Regions from separate parts of the Pantoea sp. LS15 genome, predicted to be linked through region 3. Evidence: riboswitches for the same ligand, from Rfam matches in the RefSeq annotation. Region 3 holds a riboswitch; each other region holds the start of a gene.
What was found. A riboswitch is a leader RNA that binds a small molecule or an ion and turns the genes downstream of it on or off. The one in region 3 is predicted to bind thiamine pyrophosphate.
Positions count from the first base shown of each region.

Region 1: linked by a shared signal. The riboswitch ahead of thiC (phosphomethylpyrimidine synthase ThiC) and the one ahead of thiB (thiamine ABC transporter substrate binding subunit) in region 3 are both predicted to bind thiamine pyrophosphate.
Region 2: linked by a shared signal. The riboswitch ahead of thiM (hydroxyethylthiazole kinase) and the one ahead of thiB (thiamine ABC transporter substrate binding subunit) in region 3 are both predicted to bind thiamine pyrophosphate.

Region 1 is NZ_JAAVXA010000023.1:16,610-22,115, forward strand. It holds gene thiG (thiazole synthase) at 1-509, opposite strand, end outside; gene thiS (sulfur carrier protein ThiS) at 511-711, opposite strand; gene thiF (thiazole biosynthesis adenylyltransferase ThiF) at 695-1,450, opposite strand; gene thiE (thiamine phosphate synthase) at 1,443-2,078, opposite strand; gene thiC (phosphomethylpyrimidine synthase ThiC) at 2,078-3,973, opposite strand; TPP riboswitch at 4,052-4,165, opposite strand; gene HED65_RS21670 (Rsd/AlgQ family anti-sigma factor) at 4,220-4,717, opposite strand; gene nudC (NAD(+) diphosphatase) at 4,813-5,506, shown strand, end outside.
Region 2 is NZ_JAAVXA010000002.1:431,782-437,287, reverse strand. It holds gene HED65_RS05495 (PfkB family carbohydrate kinase) at 1-42, shown strand, start outside; gene HED65_RS05490 (GntR family transcriptional regulator) at 16-762, opposite strand; gene thiD (bifunctional hydroxymethylpyrimidine kinase/phosphomethylpyrimidine kinase) at 805-1,605, opposite strand; gene thiM (hydroxyethylthiazole kinase) at 1,602-2,372, opposite strand; TPP riboswitch at 2,408-2,505, opposite strand; gene HED65_RS05475 (DUF4225 domain-containing protein) at 2,784-3,590, shown strand; gene HED65_RS05470 (hypothetical protein) at 3,587-3,901, opposite strand; partial or broken gene HED65_RS22630 (transposase) at 4,089-4,245, shown strand; partial or broken gene HED65_RS05465 (IS3 family transposase) at 4,273-4,440, shown strand; gene HED65_RS05460 (hypothetical protein) at 4,472-4,801, opposite strand; gene HED65_RS05455 (YadA C-terminal domain-containing protein) at 5,504-5,506, shown strand, end outside.
Region 3 is NZ_JAAVXA010000009.1:28,975-34,480, reverse strand. It holds gene sgrR (HTH-type transcriptional regulator SgrR) at 1-1,614, shown strand, start outside; TPP riboswitch at 1,651-1,751, shown strand; gene thiB (thiamine ABC transporter substrate binding subunit) at 1,783-2,766, shown strand; gene thiP (thiamine/thiamine pyrophosphate ABC transporter permease ThiP) at 2,742-4,352, shown strand; gene thiQ (thiamine ABC transporter ATP-binding protein ThiQ) at 4,336-5,031, shown strand; gene HED65_RS14380 (DedA family protein) at 5,028-5,506, opposite strand, start outside.

The DNA of each region.
Region 1 (5,506 bases), on a different contig from region 3:
ATGATTTCAAGCATCGCGCGGGTTTCCAGTCCCTGATTGGAGCCGATAGGGGCGCCCAGCGGCATGACGGCGGCACAGCCGACCTCTTCCAGACGCTTGCACAGTACGGGGTCGGCTCCGCAGTAAGGCAGAACGATAAACCCTTGCTGAACCAGTTTTTCGGCTGCTTTCAGCGTTTCGATAGGGTCAGGTAGCAGCCAGCGGGCATCCGGGTGAATTTCCAGCTTCAGCCAGTGGGTGCCGAGCGCTTCTCGCGCCAGTTGTGCGGCAAAAATCGCCTCCTCGGCCGTTTTCGCACCGGACGTATTGGGCAGCAGCGTAACGCCTGCTTCCAGTAAAGGTGCCAGAATGGCATCGCTGTGGTGACGCAGGTCCACGCGCTTCATGGCCAGCGTCACCAACTGGCTGCCGCTTTCCCGGATGGCATCCACCATCAGCTGTGGGGAGGCGAACTTTCCGGTTCCGGTAAACAGATGTGAATCAAAGACTTTGTCGGCAATACGTAACATCTCAGCCCCCTGCGATAACCTGAAACAGCAGGATCTGATCACCTTCATTGACCTGCTGAAGCTCCCACTGCTCGCGCGGCAGGATCTGTTGATTGAGCGCCAGCGCCGTACCTGGTTTAAGCTGACGCAATTTATCGAGCAAAACGGCAACGGTAAGCCCGTCGTCGCAGCTCATCGGCTCATCGTTAAACAGAATGCGCATCGTGGCCTCCGCATACCGGGCAGTGGTTGGCACGGTGAAGCGCCAGCTGTCTCCAGCCGCTGGAGCGGGCATCAAACAAGCGCAGCGTATTGCGTTCCGTCTCCATGCCGCTGAGCAGCTTGATGGCTTCCAGCGCCTGCATTGTGCCCATTACACCGACCACCGGACCAAGAATGCCCGCCGTCCTGCAGTTGCGCGTTGGCTCGGCATCATCCGGCCACAGGCAGCGATAGCAGCCTTGCGACCACGGCGGAGTCAGGACCATCATCTGCCCACCGAAACCCACCGCGCTGGCGGTGATAAGCGGCGTATTATTTGCCACGCAGGCGGCGTTGATTGCCTGACGCGTCGCCATATTGTCGGTGCAGTCCAGCACCACGTCGGCCAGGGCAACTTCACGTTGCAGGCTTTCACCGCTGAGCCGTTGCTGTAGGGCAATCAGTTCGATGTCCGGGTTAAGCTGGTTCAGCCGCTGGCGGGTGATTTGCGCTTTAGGCTGGTTAATATCCTCGGTGGTAAAGAGAATTTGCCGTTGCAGGTTGCTGAGGTGAACGTCGTCGTCATCGGCCAGTACCAGCGTGCCGACGCCCGCCCCTGCCAGATAGAGCGCGGCAGGGGCTCCTAACCCGCCCAGACCCACAATCAGAACCCGGCTGGCGAGCAGCTTTTGCTGCCCGTCAATGGCGATATCCTCGAGCAGAAGCTGACGGCTGTAGCGCATAAAATCACGATCATTCATCGCCTGCTCCTGCCAGCTGTAACAGCTGCTCAGTGGCCGACTGCCAGTCTGCGGCCTGGGTAATGGCGCTGACGACGGCAATGCTGCCGACGCCGGTCTCCAGCACCGCCGGGGCACGTTCAAGGCTGATACCGCCGATGGCAACGGTGGGGTAATCGGCAAGGCGTTCAACATGACTCGCCAGCTGCGTCAGACCTTGCGGTGCAGAGGGCATCTGCTTGGTTTGGGTCGGGAAGACGTGGCCGAGAGCGATGTAAGAGGGGCGGGCGGTCAGCGCGACGTCGATCTCCATATCGTCATGCGTTGACACCCCCAGACGCAGCCCTGCATCGCGGATCGCATTGAGGTCGGTCGTCTCAAGGTCTTCCTGACCCAGATGCACGCCGTAAGCCCGGTGTTTGATCGCCAGTCGCCAGTAGTCGTTGATAAACAGGCGGGCATCATAGCGACGTCCCAGCGCGATGGCAGAAACCACATCCGCCTCTACCTCTTCATCGTGTTTATCTTTAATGCGTAGCTGGATTGTGCGAACGCCCGCCGCAAGCAGGCGCTCTATCCATTCCACGCTGTCCACCACCGGATAGAGCCCTAAACGGAAGGGCACTGGTGGGAAATCGGGCTGGTACATTACGCCTCCTCTTTTTTGAGGTAGATTTCACCACCTTTGGCGCGGAAGGTTTCTGACATATCCGCCATGCCCACTTCGATGGTTTGCGTGGCGGCGTAGTCACGTACCTCCTGGCTGATTTTCATCGAGCAGAATTTCGGCCCGCACATGGAGCAGAAGTGTGCCACCTTGCCCGATTCCTGCGGCAGTGTTTCGTCGTGATAGGCGCGGGCAGTGAATGGGTCGAGCGCCAGGTTGAACTGATCTTCCCAGCGGAACTCGAAGCGTGCTTTCGACATGGCGTTATCACGGATTTGCGCTCCCGGGTGGCCTTTCGCCAGATCGGCTGCGTGAGCGGCAATTTTGTAGGTGATCAGACCCTGCTTCACGTCCTCTTTGTTCGGCAGGCCGAGGTGCTCTTTCGGCGTGACGTAGCAGAGCATGGCGCAGCCGAACCAGCCGATCATCGCTGCACCAATCCCCGACGTGAAGTGGTCGTAGCCCGGTGCGATATCGGTGGTCAATGGTCCGAGGGTGTAGAACGGCGCTTCGTGGCAGTGCTCCAGCTCTTCGGTCATGTTGCGACGGATCATCTGCATTGGTACATGTCCCGGGCCTTCAATCATCACCTGTACGTCATATTCCCAGGCGATTTTGGTCAGTTCGCCCAGCGTGTGCAGTTCGGCAAACTGCGCTTCGTCATTGGCATCGCGGATAGAGCCAGGACGCAGGCCGTCGCCGAGCGACAGGGAGACATCGTAAGCGGCGCAGATTTCGCAGATTTCACGGAAGTGTTCGTAGAGGAAGTTTTCCTGATGATGGGAGAGACACCACTTCGCCATGATGGAACCGCCGCGCGAGACAATACCGGTCAGACGTTTCGCCGTCATCGGCACGTAGCGCAGTAGTACACCTGCGTGAATAGTGAAGTAGTCCACACCCTGTTCAGCCTGTTCCAGTAACGTGTCGCGGAAGGCCTCCCAGGTAAGATCTTCGGCAATGCCATTTACCTTCTCCAGTGCCTGATACACAGGCACCGTCCCGATTGGTACCGGGCTGTTACGCAGGATCCATTCGCGGGTTTCGTGAATATAACGGCCAGTAGAGAGATCCATCACCGTGTCCGCACCCCAGCGCGTCGACCAGACCAGTTTTTCCACCTCTTCTTCGATGGAGGAAGTAACAGCAGAGTTACCGATGTTAGCGTTGACCTTCACCAGGAAATTACGGCCGATAATCATTGGCTCAGATTCCGGGTGATTGATGTTGGCAGGGATAATCGCGCGGCCAGCGGCGACTTCATCACGCACAAATTCCGGCGTAATGTTTTCCGGCAGGCGAGCGCCAAAACCTTCTCCCGGATGCTGGTGGCGCAGAATTTCGCTACGGATGCGCTCACGGCCCATGTTTTCGCGAATGGCGATGAACTCCATTTCGGGGGTGACGATCCCCTGACGAGCGTAGTGCAGTTGGGTCACGCATTTGCCTGCTTTAGCTCGTTTCGGTGTCAGAAGGCCGGTGAAGCGCAGCTCGTCCAGACCGTCGTCGGCCAGGCGCTCTTTGGTGTAGGCGGAACTTTGCTCGTTTAGCTCTTCGCTGTCCTGACGGGCGTCGATCCACGGCTGGCGCAGTTTAGCCAGGCCTTTCTGAACGTTGATCGCAATTTCAGGGTCACCGTATGGGCCGGAGGTGTCATACACCGGAACAGCTTCGTTGTCTTCATACTGCGGGTTATCTTTGCTGCCGCCGATAAGTGTTGGGCTAAGCTGAATTTCACGCATCGGCACGCGGATATCCGCCTGAGAGCCGGTGATGTAGATGCGTTTAGAGTTCGGGAAAGCGGTGCCTTCCAGGGTATCAATGAAGTGTTGGGCGTGTGCGCGCTGTTCGCGGCGGGTCAGTTTAGTGGTAGACATAGCTCATTCCAAAAGTGAAGGACATGGCTTGTCAGACGACGGATGAAGCAAGAGAAGATCGCCCGCAGGCGATTCAACAGCAGTGTGACTCTTGTTCCCTTCGCAGGTATTAACCTGATCAGGTTCCGCGGATCCCGAATTAACGGTCTCAGCCCGCGTTTTTGCAAACGCTGGGCACTCCGACAAGAAAAATCCCCCTCGTGAGAGGGGCGAATGTTTGTAAATTACTCGTTAACGATTAAGAACTCAAGCAGGGCGCGCGATGTTATCTTCGTTGCTTGCACTGAGATTGCTATCCAGCACGAGGGCGATCAGCTTATCTTCCAGTGTGAATCGCTCTTCCAGCGCTTCGCCAAGGTCGGAAAGCGCCTGCTGAAACTCAAGATAGTTATCGTGATCGATCGCATTCTCAAGTGTGGAATCGTAGTAGTCCATGATCTGCTGGGTGTTGGCTTCCAGCAGCGGATAGAGTTTGCTGGCCGCTAAATACGGTGTTGTCCCTTCCATTTCGCGGATAATGCGTTCATAAATATTGAAATGGCCGTCGGACAGGTAGTCGACCAGGCTCTGACAAAAATCATCCAGCGCTTTTTCATTCAGACGCATAAACGATTCTTTGCCAGGCTTAATACCGACCAGATTGTAATAAGCCACGAGTAGATGCTTGCGCACATGTAGCCAGCGATCCACCAGTTTGTTACTTCCTCTAACGCGCTCAGTCAGGCTTTCTAGCTGGTTTAACATGTTCGACTCCGCAAAGTTTAGAATTGAATCTGCTTATCCAAAATGTAACCACGATGCTAACAACATGTCAGTGAAGCGAAGGTAGTGCAATAGATATGGATCGTATTATTGAAAAATCAGATCTTGGTTGGTGGATCGTCAGTCACGAACAAAAATTATGGCTCCCCGTCGGGGAAATTCCCTATGGTGCTGCAGAGACCTTCGACCTTGTTGGTCTGCCCGCACTGAAGATCGGCGAGTGGCAGGGCGATCCCGTGTGGATGGTCCAGCAGGCTCGCCGTCAGGACATGGGATCGGTTCGTCAGGTGCTGGATCTTGATGTGGGGCTGTTCCAGCTGGCGGGCCGTGGCGTACAGCTGGCGGAGTTTTATCGTTCGCATAAATACTGCGGTTACTGCGGGCATACCATGCACCCGAGCAAAACCGAGTGGGCGATGCTCTGCAGTCACTGCCGTGAACGCTACTATCCGCAGATCGCGCCGTGCATTATCGTCGCTATCCGTCGCGAGGATTCCATCCTGCTGGCGCAACATACCCGTCACCGTAACGGCATTCACACTGTGCTGGCCGGGTTTGTCGAAGTGGGCGAAACGCTGGAGCAGGCGGTGGCGCGCGAAGTGATGGAGGAGAGCGGGATTAAAGTGAAGAACCTGCGCTATGTTACCTCTCAGCCATGGCCGTTCCCGCAGTCACTGATGACGGCATTTATGGCCGAATACGATAGCGGGGACATCGTCATCGACCAGAAAGAGTTACTGGAAGCAAACTGGTATCGGTATGACGATTTAC
Region 2 (5,506 bases), on a different contig from region 3:
CCCACTCGCGAGGAATTACTCCTCGCACACAAAGACATATAGGTCGCTGCGACAGTAGCTGATGCTGTACTCAATCGGCCGGTGCTGCTGATCAAGTGCAACCTGCTTGATCACCAGCACCGGAATTTTGTCATCCATCTTTATATGTGCCTGAAATTCGCTGTCCGGCATGCGGGCGCTAACCCGTGAACGGGTACGCTGCGGGAAGATGTTCTGGCTGCGAAAATAGTCATACAGCGAGATGCCAATGGCATCCGGATCGTGAATCAGCCCCACCGGAACCCACGACTCTTCAATCGACACCGCATCATCGTCAACATAGCGAATACGCTTAAGCAGAAAGACCTCGCTATCCGGTTCCACCGACAACTGGCTGGCTACCTCTTCCGGACACTTCACCACGCGTTTATTCACCCACAGCGTGTTGGGTTTTTTACCGCGTAACACCACCTGCTGAGAGAAACCGCGCGCTTCTTTGAGCGAATATTCAAAGATGTTGTTAATTTGCGTCCCGTAGCCCCGGGCACGCGTCACCACCCCTTCGGATTCCAGCGCCTGCATCGCTTTGCGCACAGTAATGCGCGACACACCGGTTAACTGGCTCAGGTCACGCTCCCCGGGCAGGATATTGCCATGCTCCAGCACCCCGCTGCGCACCGCGTTTTTTACCGTTTCGGCAAATTTCAGATACAGCGGTGTATTGTCGGGCGCGGCGATCCGTTCATTCAGTTGATCGATTAACCGGGTATGCGCTTGTTCCATCTCTGTTTTTCTCAGGCGTGGTGTTTCCTGCCAGTATACGGCTTACCACCAGGCATGAAAATGGTGTACCGGCCCAATACCGTGACCCACTTCCAGAGTATCGGCTTTAGCCAGCGCGGCTGAGAGCCAGGTTTTCGCTTCGCTCACTGTATCGGCCCAGTTATCATGCCGTGGACGTAATGCCGCCAGCGCAGCAGAGAGCGTACAGCCAGTACCATGGGTGTTTTTAGTGTGTACGCGTGGTGCCGTGAAACGCCGCTCGCCGTCCCGGGTGAAGAGCCAGTCCGGGCTTTCGGCATCGTCAAGATGACCACCTTTCATCAGCACGGCCCCGCAGCCCATCGCCAGCAGCGCATTCCCCTGCTCTTTCATTTCCCATTCATTTTGCGCGTGTGTTGCCCCCAACAGTGCAGCGGCCTCCGGCAAATTGGGTGTGATGAGCGCCACCTGCGGCAGCAGCTTTTTGCGCAGTGTTTCAACAGCGGAGGCGGAGAGCAATGGGTCGCCACTTTTTGCCAGCATCACGGTATCCAGCACCACGTTTTGCACCTGATAACGTTTAAGGCGTTCAGCCACCGCTTCAACAATATCTGTCTCTGCCAGCATACCGATCTTGGTGGTATCAATTCGCACATCGCTGAATACGGAATCCAGCTGCGAGGCAACAAAATCCGGTTCAATACGGTAAACCGACTGCACGCCGCGCGTGTTTTGCGCCACCAGTGCGGTAATGACTGAGCAACCGTACGCGCCAAGGGCGGAGAAGGTCTTCAGGTCGGCCTGGATACCCGCACCACCACTGGGATCGGTGCCGGCAATGGTCAGAGCGTTAATACGTTTCATGCCAGTTCCTCCAGGGTGTAGAGCGCATCCAGGAACGTGCTGGCAAAACTGCCTGGGCCACGAGACTGTGCAGCGGCGACCGTTCCGGCTCGCTTCATAAATCCGCACGCGGCGGAGACGTTATCCAGCCTGTCGCCCGGCAGTGAGCAACTCGCCGCCACGACGGCAGAGAGTGCGCACCCTGTGCCCACCACGCGCGTCATCAAGGGATCACCGCCGATTACCGTTCGGGTTCGTTGTCCATCCGTGATGCAATCCACTTCACCGGTGACCACCACAATGGCATTGGTCTGGCGAGCCAGCGCCTGTGCCGCAGGTAACGCGCTGGCTGTGGAGTCAGTCGTATCGACGCCGCGCCCACCTGCGCTCATCCCGGCAAGAGCGAGGATTTCCGAAGCATTACCGCGAATGGCTGCGGGTTTCAGGGCAAGGATTTGATGACAAAAGCGGGTGCGAAACGTCAGAGCGCCCACGGCAACCGGGTCCAGCGTCCAGGGTTTACCTGCGGCTACCGCACTCTCAATCGCCTGACGCATCGCCTGCGCTCGCGGCAAGGTCAGTGTGCCAACGTTAATCAGCAATGCATCGGCGATCGCGGCAAACTGCTCAGCTTCTTCGGCCTCAATCACCATCGCTGGAGAGGCACCAAGCGCCAGCAGAGCGTTGGCAGTAAAGGTCTGTACAACGTCGTTAGTCATACAATGCGTAAGCGGGGAACGGGTTCGGAACTGATGTAAAACGCGTAAATCGAGCAGGTCAGGCTGCATGGGTTCGCTCCTGCCTTGCGTGAAGAAGCGATGACCGGGAAGGCATCTGACTTCCCTACGCTGGCATTATCCAGATCAGGTAATACGGGTATTTCTCAGCCTTCATTTAAGAAGGGCACCCCGAGTCATGAAGATTGAATCTCTATATTTTTTGCCAGATTAGGGGAAGTTGTTCGCTTAAGCAAGTGTAGTGAGTTATTGCCTAACTCCCACAAAAGCGCCGAGGTAAGATTAGGCGATGGCACGCTGTAGCAGGTCAAAACCAGGGTCAATAAAACCCATTACCGTGTGAAGTCTCAGAGTTTGCTCATGTTTTTGTTCCGGCAAAATCATACTCCGGGAAAGCATTTCCTGTTGCCCCTGAACGTATAGCACGTAAAATGACCAGACACCTTAAGGAAAGGAGGCTTTATGGATATCGCGCTGCTCAACAGGGGCTGGAACAGAACCTGGTCAGATACCATGGTGAATCTGGAAGCCCGGAAACTCGTCGAAACAGCAAACCGGCTGTCAGCATTCTATTTGCAAGATGGTCTAACCCGTATCAAGTTTATCGAAGAGATAAAACAGGTCGTAGAAAAGGAGTTCGAGGCAGCACGGCGAGCTAAAACAGACGAAGAATGCATTGTATGCATCGAAAATCTGCGTGCAGAAACGGATAATTTGCACGAACAAGAACGACTATTAAGAACCAGAGCCGCACAACTTTATGCAAAGGTCGAGTTTGTCAGGGAAAATAATAAAATCGTCGGATATGTGATTTCGGCAATCCATATAGTGGTATCCGGAGCAGCACTATTCGGTGGAATGGTTATGATGTCCACTATGACCCCTGTCGGAGTTCTTGCAGGCGCAGTTTTATTCGTTGATGGTATTAACGGGATAACAAAAGAAGCAAGCCATCTTCGCTATGGTCAACAATCCAAATCGGAAGGCATTTTTGCTGATGGCGTGATGGATACTGCACAATTTTTGGGGTTTAGCCCAAAAAATGGGTTAGCTTTTTATAATACGGTGACTCTGGGGGCTAATGTTTTTAGCATCTTCGGATTAGCAAGGAAGCCGGGAGCCTGGCGATTATTTCGCTGGCTGCCGCGTGATTACTACCGAAAAGTTGACACAATGAGTAAGCCCAGGCTAACTATGAAAATCGCTGGATATGGTGTTAAAGCGAAAGTGATTTTTGATCTTCTGGCGACTGATCACAGTAATGATTAAGATTTGTTCGCCCTACAGAATCGCCAGGATTTATAAGCAAGCACAGGCGGTTGTATAAATATTGCAACCGCTGCTCCACAAGAAAGGCCAATGGCACCAGAGAAAACACTCTCTTCAGATGCGAATATCACCAGAAAAACGAATACAGCAAGGCAACCGGATACAACGCACACAGCAAGAATAAAACGCCTGGCCAGGTCCCTGATGGCATTCCCCAACGTTCCACCATAGCTTTCAACGTTGTTTTTTATCTTCTGCAAATCCGATGGTGTAAAACCAGAACGTAACAAAGCTTCATCAGTAACTTTCATATATATCGTCCTTTATCTCTCAAAAGATTGTCCCCAATCACTGATTGTGCTAGCAATCATACTTATGAACTTTACCGCAATCCAGCCGAAACTATGTGGAAGACTCTACTGTAAGTATCCGCATAATCGTGCCATTCACATTTAGCGGTCTTCCGGCATACTCAATCTGCCAACGAAGGAGATCACCATGCGTAAAGCCCGTTTTACTGAGCACCAGATCATCGCCGTGATTAAGTCCGTCGAAGCAAGACGAACTGTTAAGGATGTTTGCCCGGGAGGCCGGTATTTCTGAGGCGACTGACTTCAACTGGAAATCCAGATACGGTGGTATGGAAGCTTCTAATGGCCGTGTGGTGACGTAATCCCCAAAACAGGTACGGGTTCATTCTGATCAAGGTTGTCAGTACACAGGCCATGAGTGGCAGTTGTTCCTTAAATCACACTGACCGGAGGACATTATTAGCCGACGCGGTAATTGTCACGACAACGCAGTTGCAGAAAATTTATTCCAGGTGCTGAAGCGTGAACGGATAAAGAAAACGAAGTAGTCTCGTTTATACCCTTCTTTGTTCATTCAGCATAACCTTTGAATATGCCTGAAGTGTTTGTTACTGCGATCTTGCCATTCTTATAAACAATGTAGTTATACAGGCCTTGCTGGTATACGGTAGCGTCTGCTGTTTTCTCTACTACTGCCGCTGGTTTTCCGTCAACGTTAAGCCCTGTTGAGGTGATTACAAGTTTCATTCCTTCCCACTGCTTACCCTTCTTAGCGCTTTGGGCTTTCTGCACTGGATAAAGAGCATGAGCATTTCCTATAGCCTGTTTTTGAGCCTGTGAAGTACAACCAGCAAGCAAAAGAGATACAGCCACATATGCAAACAATATTTTAACTTTCATATGCTATCACCATTAACAACAACTATTATTAAACGAGTTTTAACCCGTGACAAACATACATCACGATAATTTATCAAAGCGAATTAATTATTTTGATGGATTCACTAATCTTGATTAAGGTCAAAAATCCAAACAGAATATTTCATTCGAAACCCTAACATATTCCCCTTGTAAATTATTCCTTTCTTATCGGCTTAAACAAATGTTTATACAATAGTAGACGGGTTTTATATCATTTGTCGTAACAAGTTTCTAACTCATATATTGAAATCTGACCTAATACATTTCTCGCTTCAACTTTCAACATAAATATTTTCTATTCCTTATTTCACACTGTATATAGCATAAAAATTCATTTCATTTGAAAGGGCGAAACTATTCAAAAGCAATACATTAAACGAAATCTATAAATTCACATGAAGAATTCTGGATATTTTCCGAAGTCTCGCCTCAAAATAGTTAAGAAACTCTTATGCATTGAAATTATCCACTGAATTTACATCGGCAAATCACAAATAAATTAAATGATTGTTTTTATTGATATTCTAACTTAAATTATCTCATTGGCGCTATTAAGCAATTAATGCTGATTTTGATCTAAATCAAAGCCCATAAAATCACAATCCGAGATAGTTCGCGGCCGTTATCAATGTTTAAAAAATACATTGGAATACTGACTTTATTGTTTATGGTGAAAGCGAAATG
Region 3 (5,506 bases):
CAGTGCTGTGAGGGGCAATCGAAGGAGACCACGCTGAACGAGCTGGCTGATCTGCTCAGCTGTTCTCGCCGCCATATGCGTACCCTGCTTAACACCATGCAACAGCAGGGCTGGTTGAGCTGGGAAGCAGAGGCGGGACGCGGTAAACGCTCACGTCTGACCTTTCTCTATACCGGGTTGGCACTACAGCAGCAGCGTGCAGAAGATTTGCTGGAGCAGGACCGAATCGATCAACTGGTGCAGTTGGTCGGTGACAAAGCGGCCGTACGCCAGATGCTGGTTTCACACCTGGGACGCAGTTTTCGTCAGGGCCGACACATCCTGCGGGTGCTCTACTATCGGCCAATGAAAAATCTGTTACCCGGTACCGCGTTACGTCGCTCTGAAACCCATATGGCCCGACAAATATTCAGCGGCCTGACACGCATAAATGAGGAAAATGGGGAACTGGAAGCAGATATTGCGCACCACTGGCAGCAACTTTCCCCACTTCACTGGCGCTTTTTTTTACGGCCCGGCATCCACTTTCACCACGGCCGCGAGCTGGAGATGAGCGACGTCATTGACTCTCTTCAGCGCGCACGCGCCCTTCCTCTGTATGCCCATGTCTCGCGGATCCACTCCCCGACAGCATGGACCGTTGACATCGAACTGTCCGAGCCCGACCAGTGGCTACCGTGGCTAATGGGTTATGTTCCGTCGATGATCCTGCCACGCGAATGGGCATCTCTGCCCCATTTTGCCAGCCAGCCCGTAGGGACGGGTCCTTACGCAGTGACGCGCAATACCAGCAACCAGCTTAAAATTCGCGCCTTTGACGACTACTTTGGCTATCGTGCGCTGATCGACGAAGTCAACGTCTGGGTTCTGCCTGACATCAGCGAAGAGTTGAGCTGCGGCTTAACGCTGGAAGGGCCAACCGAAGGGGAAAAAGCGGTTGAAAGCCGTCTTGAAGAGGGCTGCTATTACCTGCTGTTTGACGCCCGTAGCCATCGCGGTGCCAGTCGCGAGGTACGCAGGTGGGTTAGCCACGTTCTCTCTCCGGCTAACCTTATTTATCAGGCGGAAGAGCAATACCAGACATACTGGTTCCCGGCCTACGGCCTGCTCCCGCGCTGGCACCACGCCCGACCGGTTCACGGTGAAAAGCCTGCCGGGCTGGAGTCGATCACATTGACCTATTACCGTGACCATGTGGAACACCGCTTTATCGCCCGGATCATGAGCAAACTGCTGGAGGCTGAAGGCGTCCATCTCGACATTCAGGAGGTCGATTATGATGAATGGCACCGCGGAGATATTGTCAGTGATATCTGGCTGAACAGCGCCAACTTCACCCTTCCGCTCGATTTCTCACTGTTCTCTCACCTGTATGAGGTACCGCTGATCCAGCACTGCATCGAACGAGACTGGCAGCAGGATGCCGCCCGGTGGCGAGCAGGTGAGATGAACCTGGCCTCGTGGTGCCAGCAACTGCTCGCGCAGCAGGCGATTGTACCGCTGATCCACCACTGGCTGATGATTCAGGGTCAGCGCAGTATGCGCGGACTGCGGATGAACACCTTAGGCTGGTTTGATTTTAAATCCGCCTGGTTTGCCCCGCCGGAGCCATAACGCTTTCGCAATATTCACCAAATCATTACAATAGCGCCGTTCTCAACGGGGTGCTGCATCACTGATGTGCGCTGAGATAATACCCGTCGAACCTGATCCGGATAACGCCGGCGAAGGGATTTGAGGCTGTTGCTCAAAATCCTTTGCCACTCAACCCTGAGGTGCAAAGTGTTAAAAAAAGTTCTCCCCCTGCTGGCGCTGTTCGCGCTGCCTGCTATTGCGAAGCCCGTTCTGACGGTCTACACCTACGACTCCTTCTCTGCTGACTGGGGGCCAGGCCCGGTGGTGAAAAAAGCCTTTGAAGCGGACTGTAAATGCGAATTGAAATTCGTGGCGCTGGAAGATGGCGTCTCGCTGCTCAACCGCCTGCGTATGGAAGGGAAAAACAGTAAAGCTGATGTGGTGCTCGGGCTGGATAACAACCTGCTGGAAGCTGCCTCGCAGACCAAACTGTTTGCCAAAAGTGGCGTAGCAGCAGATGCCGTCAACGTTCCGGGTGGCTGGAAAAATGACACTTTCGTTCCGTTCGACTACGGCTACTTTGCCTTTGTTTACGATAAAAACAAGCTGAAGAACCCACCGAAGAGCCTGAAGGAGTTGGTGGAAAGCGATCAGAAATGGCGCGTCATTTATGAAGACCCTCGCACCAGTACTCCGGGTCTGGGTCTGCTGCTGTGGATGCAGAAAGTCTACGGTGATAAAGCACCGGAAGCGTGGCAGAAACTGGCCGCCAAAACCGTCACCGTGACGAAAGGCTGGAGTGAAGCCTACGGCCTGTTCCTGAAAGGGGAAAGCGACCTGGTACTGAGTTACACCACCTCCCCGGCTTACCACATCATCGCTGAGAAAAATGACAACTATGCCGCGGCCAATTTCGCTGAAGGCCATTACCTGCAGGTGGAAGTGGCTGCGCGTACCGCGGCCAGCAAACAGCCAGAACTTGCCGAGAAGTTCCTGAAATTTATGGTTTCACCGGCATTCCAGAATGCCATTCCAGCGGGTAACTGGATGTATCCCGTGACCAACGTAGCACTGCCAGCAGGTTTCGAGCAGCTGACCAAACCGCAAACGTCTCTGGAGTTTACGCCGCAACAGGTCGCTTCGCAGCGTGCAGCATGGGTAAGTGAATGGCAACGCGCCGTCAGCCGCTAATTCCCGGCTGGTTAATTCCTGGGCTGCTCGCCGCCATGCTGATGGTGGCGGTCAGCCTGGGCGCTTTTCTTGCATTGTGGTTGAACGCGCCAGAGAGTGACCTGCTCTCCCTCTGGCACGACAGCTATCTCTGGCACGTTATCCGTTTTTCTTTCTGGCAGGCGTTTCTCTCTGCCCTGCTGTCGGTGATCCCCGCCATTTTCCTTGCTCGTGCGCTTTATCGCCGGCGTTTCCCTGGCAGGCAGGCGCTGCTGCGCCTGTGCGCCATGACGCTGATCCTGCCCGTGCTGGTAGCCGTGTTTGGCATCCTGAGCGTTTATGGTCGTCAGGGCTGGTTGGCTTCACTGTTCGGCCTGCTCGGTCTGGAGTGGCATTTCTCGCCATACGGGCTTAAAGGCATCTTGCTGGCGCATGTCTTTTTCAATATGCCGATGGCGACCCGGCTCTTTTTACAGGCGCTGGAAAATATCCCCGGCGAACAGCGCCAGCTTGCGGCACAGCTGGGCATGCGCGGCTGGTCTTTCTTCCGCTTTGTTGAGTGGCCGTGGTTGCGCCGCCAAATCCCGCCTGTTGCCGCACTGATCTTCATGCTCTGTTTTGCCAGTTTCGCTACCGTGCTTTCACTGGGGGGCGGACCGCAGGCAACAACCATTGAGCTGGCAATCTATCAGGCGCTAAGTTACGACTACGATCCTGGTCGGGCCGCGCTGCTGGCGATAGTTCAGATGGTGTGCTGTCTGGTACTGGTGCTGCTGAGCCAGCGTCTGAGTAAAGCCATTCCACCGGGCAGTAACCAGATAGCAGGCTGGCGCGATCCCCAGGACAGCCTGCGTAGCCGTATCACCGATGTTTTGCTTATTACGCTGGCTCTGCTGCTGTTGCTGCCGCCGCTGATGGCCGTTATCGTCGATGGCCTGAACCTCAATCTCCTGTCCGTGTTGCAGCAGTCCGTGCTCTGGCAAGCAACCTGGACTTCACTGCGCATTGCGCTGGCCGCCGGGCTGCTGTGCGTCATACTGACCATGATGCTGCTGTGGAGTAGCCGCGAGCTTTATGCCTGCCATGCCCGTAAAGCCGGACAGGCGCTGGAGCTAACAGGTATGCTGATTCTGGCCATGCCAGGAATAGTACTGGCGACAGGATTCTTTCTACTTTTCAACAGCACCGTGGGTCTGCCGGAAAGTGCCGACGGCATTGTGATATTTACCAATGCCCTGATGGCGATCCCTTATGCCCTGAAGGTACTGGAAAACCCGATGCGCGACGTTAATAGCCGCTACGCTCTGCTGTGTCAGTCACTTGGCATTCAGGGCTGGCAACGGTTAAGAGTGGTCGAATTGCGGGCACTAAAACGCCCGCTGGCACAGGCGCTGGCTTTCGCCTGTGTGCTCTCAATTGGTGATTTTGGCGTAGTCGCGCTCTTCGGCAATGAAGATTTCCGCACACTGCCATACTGGCTGTACCAGCAGATCGGCTCTTACCGTAGCCAGGACGGCGCCGTCACGGCACTCTTACTGCTGCTACTCTGCTTTGCCTTATTTACTGTTATCGAAAAACTTCCGGGGCGTGATGTTAAAACTGATTGATGTAACCTGGCTCTACCAGCACCTGCCAATGCGCTTCACGCTTTCTGCCCGCCAGGGAGAGATGATTGCGGTTCTGGGCCCAAGTGGAGCAGGAAAAAGCACGTTGCTCAATCTGATAGCCGGGTTTCTGCAACCGGCAAGCGGGTCAATAATGATTGAAAACCACGATCACACCCGCACGCCCCCCGCCCGACGTCCGGTGTCGATGCTGTTTCAGGAAAATAATCTTTTCACCCATCTTACCGTACGGCAGAACATCGCCCTGGGGATGGATCCGGGTTTAAAACTGAACGATACCCAACGCCAGAAGCTGGAGCTCATTGCCGGGCAGATGGGGATCACCGGGTTTATCGACCGTCTGCCAGGGGAGCTTTCCGGCGGTCAGCGCCAGCGTGTCGCGCTGGCGCGTTGTCTGGTACGCGAGCAGCCTGTTCTGTTGCTGGATGAGCCATTCTCTGCGCTTGACCCGGCGCTGCGCCAGGAGATGCTGGCTCTGGTACAGGAGGTCTGCCAGCGTCAGAAACTCACCATGTTGATGGTATCGCACAGCATTGAGGATGCCGCGAGGATTGCTCCGCGATCGGTGGTGATCGCGGAGGGTCGCATTTTATGGGATGGCGAAACGGAAGCACTGGTAAGTGGTAAAGCGAGCGCATCACAGCTTCTGGGTATTAGTTAACGGCTGACGACCTTCAATAAAATCTCGCCATACACCGGCATCAGCGGGTGGCGGATCAACGCCACCAGCGCCACTACGGCTATACCGAGCGTCAACGGCGCAAGCCACAAAAGGCGTGAGCGAGGCAGGTAGCGCGTCAGACGATCAATATTCGCTTTTGCGCTGCGCCACAGTCGCCAGCACAGCCATGCGGCGATCCACAGCAGCAGAGCAGTCGCCAGCAATAGCCACTTAAACTCACCGCTTTGCATACCGTCAGGAATATCAATAGCCGCCCCCGCGAGGATCCCCGGCAGGAAGTAAAACGGCGGCCAGAAGACACAGCCGATAATATTCGGCACAACAAATTTTGTGACTGGAAGATCCAGCATCCCGGCGACCATTGGCACCAGCGGACGCGTCGGCCCGACAAAGCGTCCCACCAGGATGGTAAACATGCTGTGCTGATGCAGTGCATGTTCGGTTTTATCCAGCA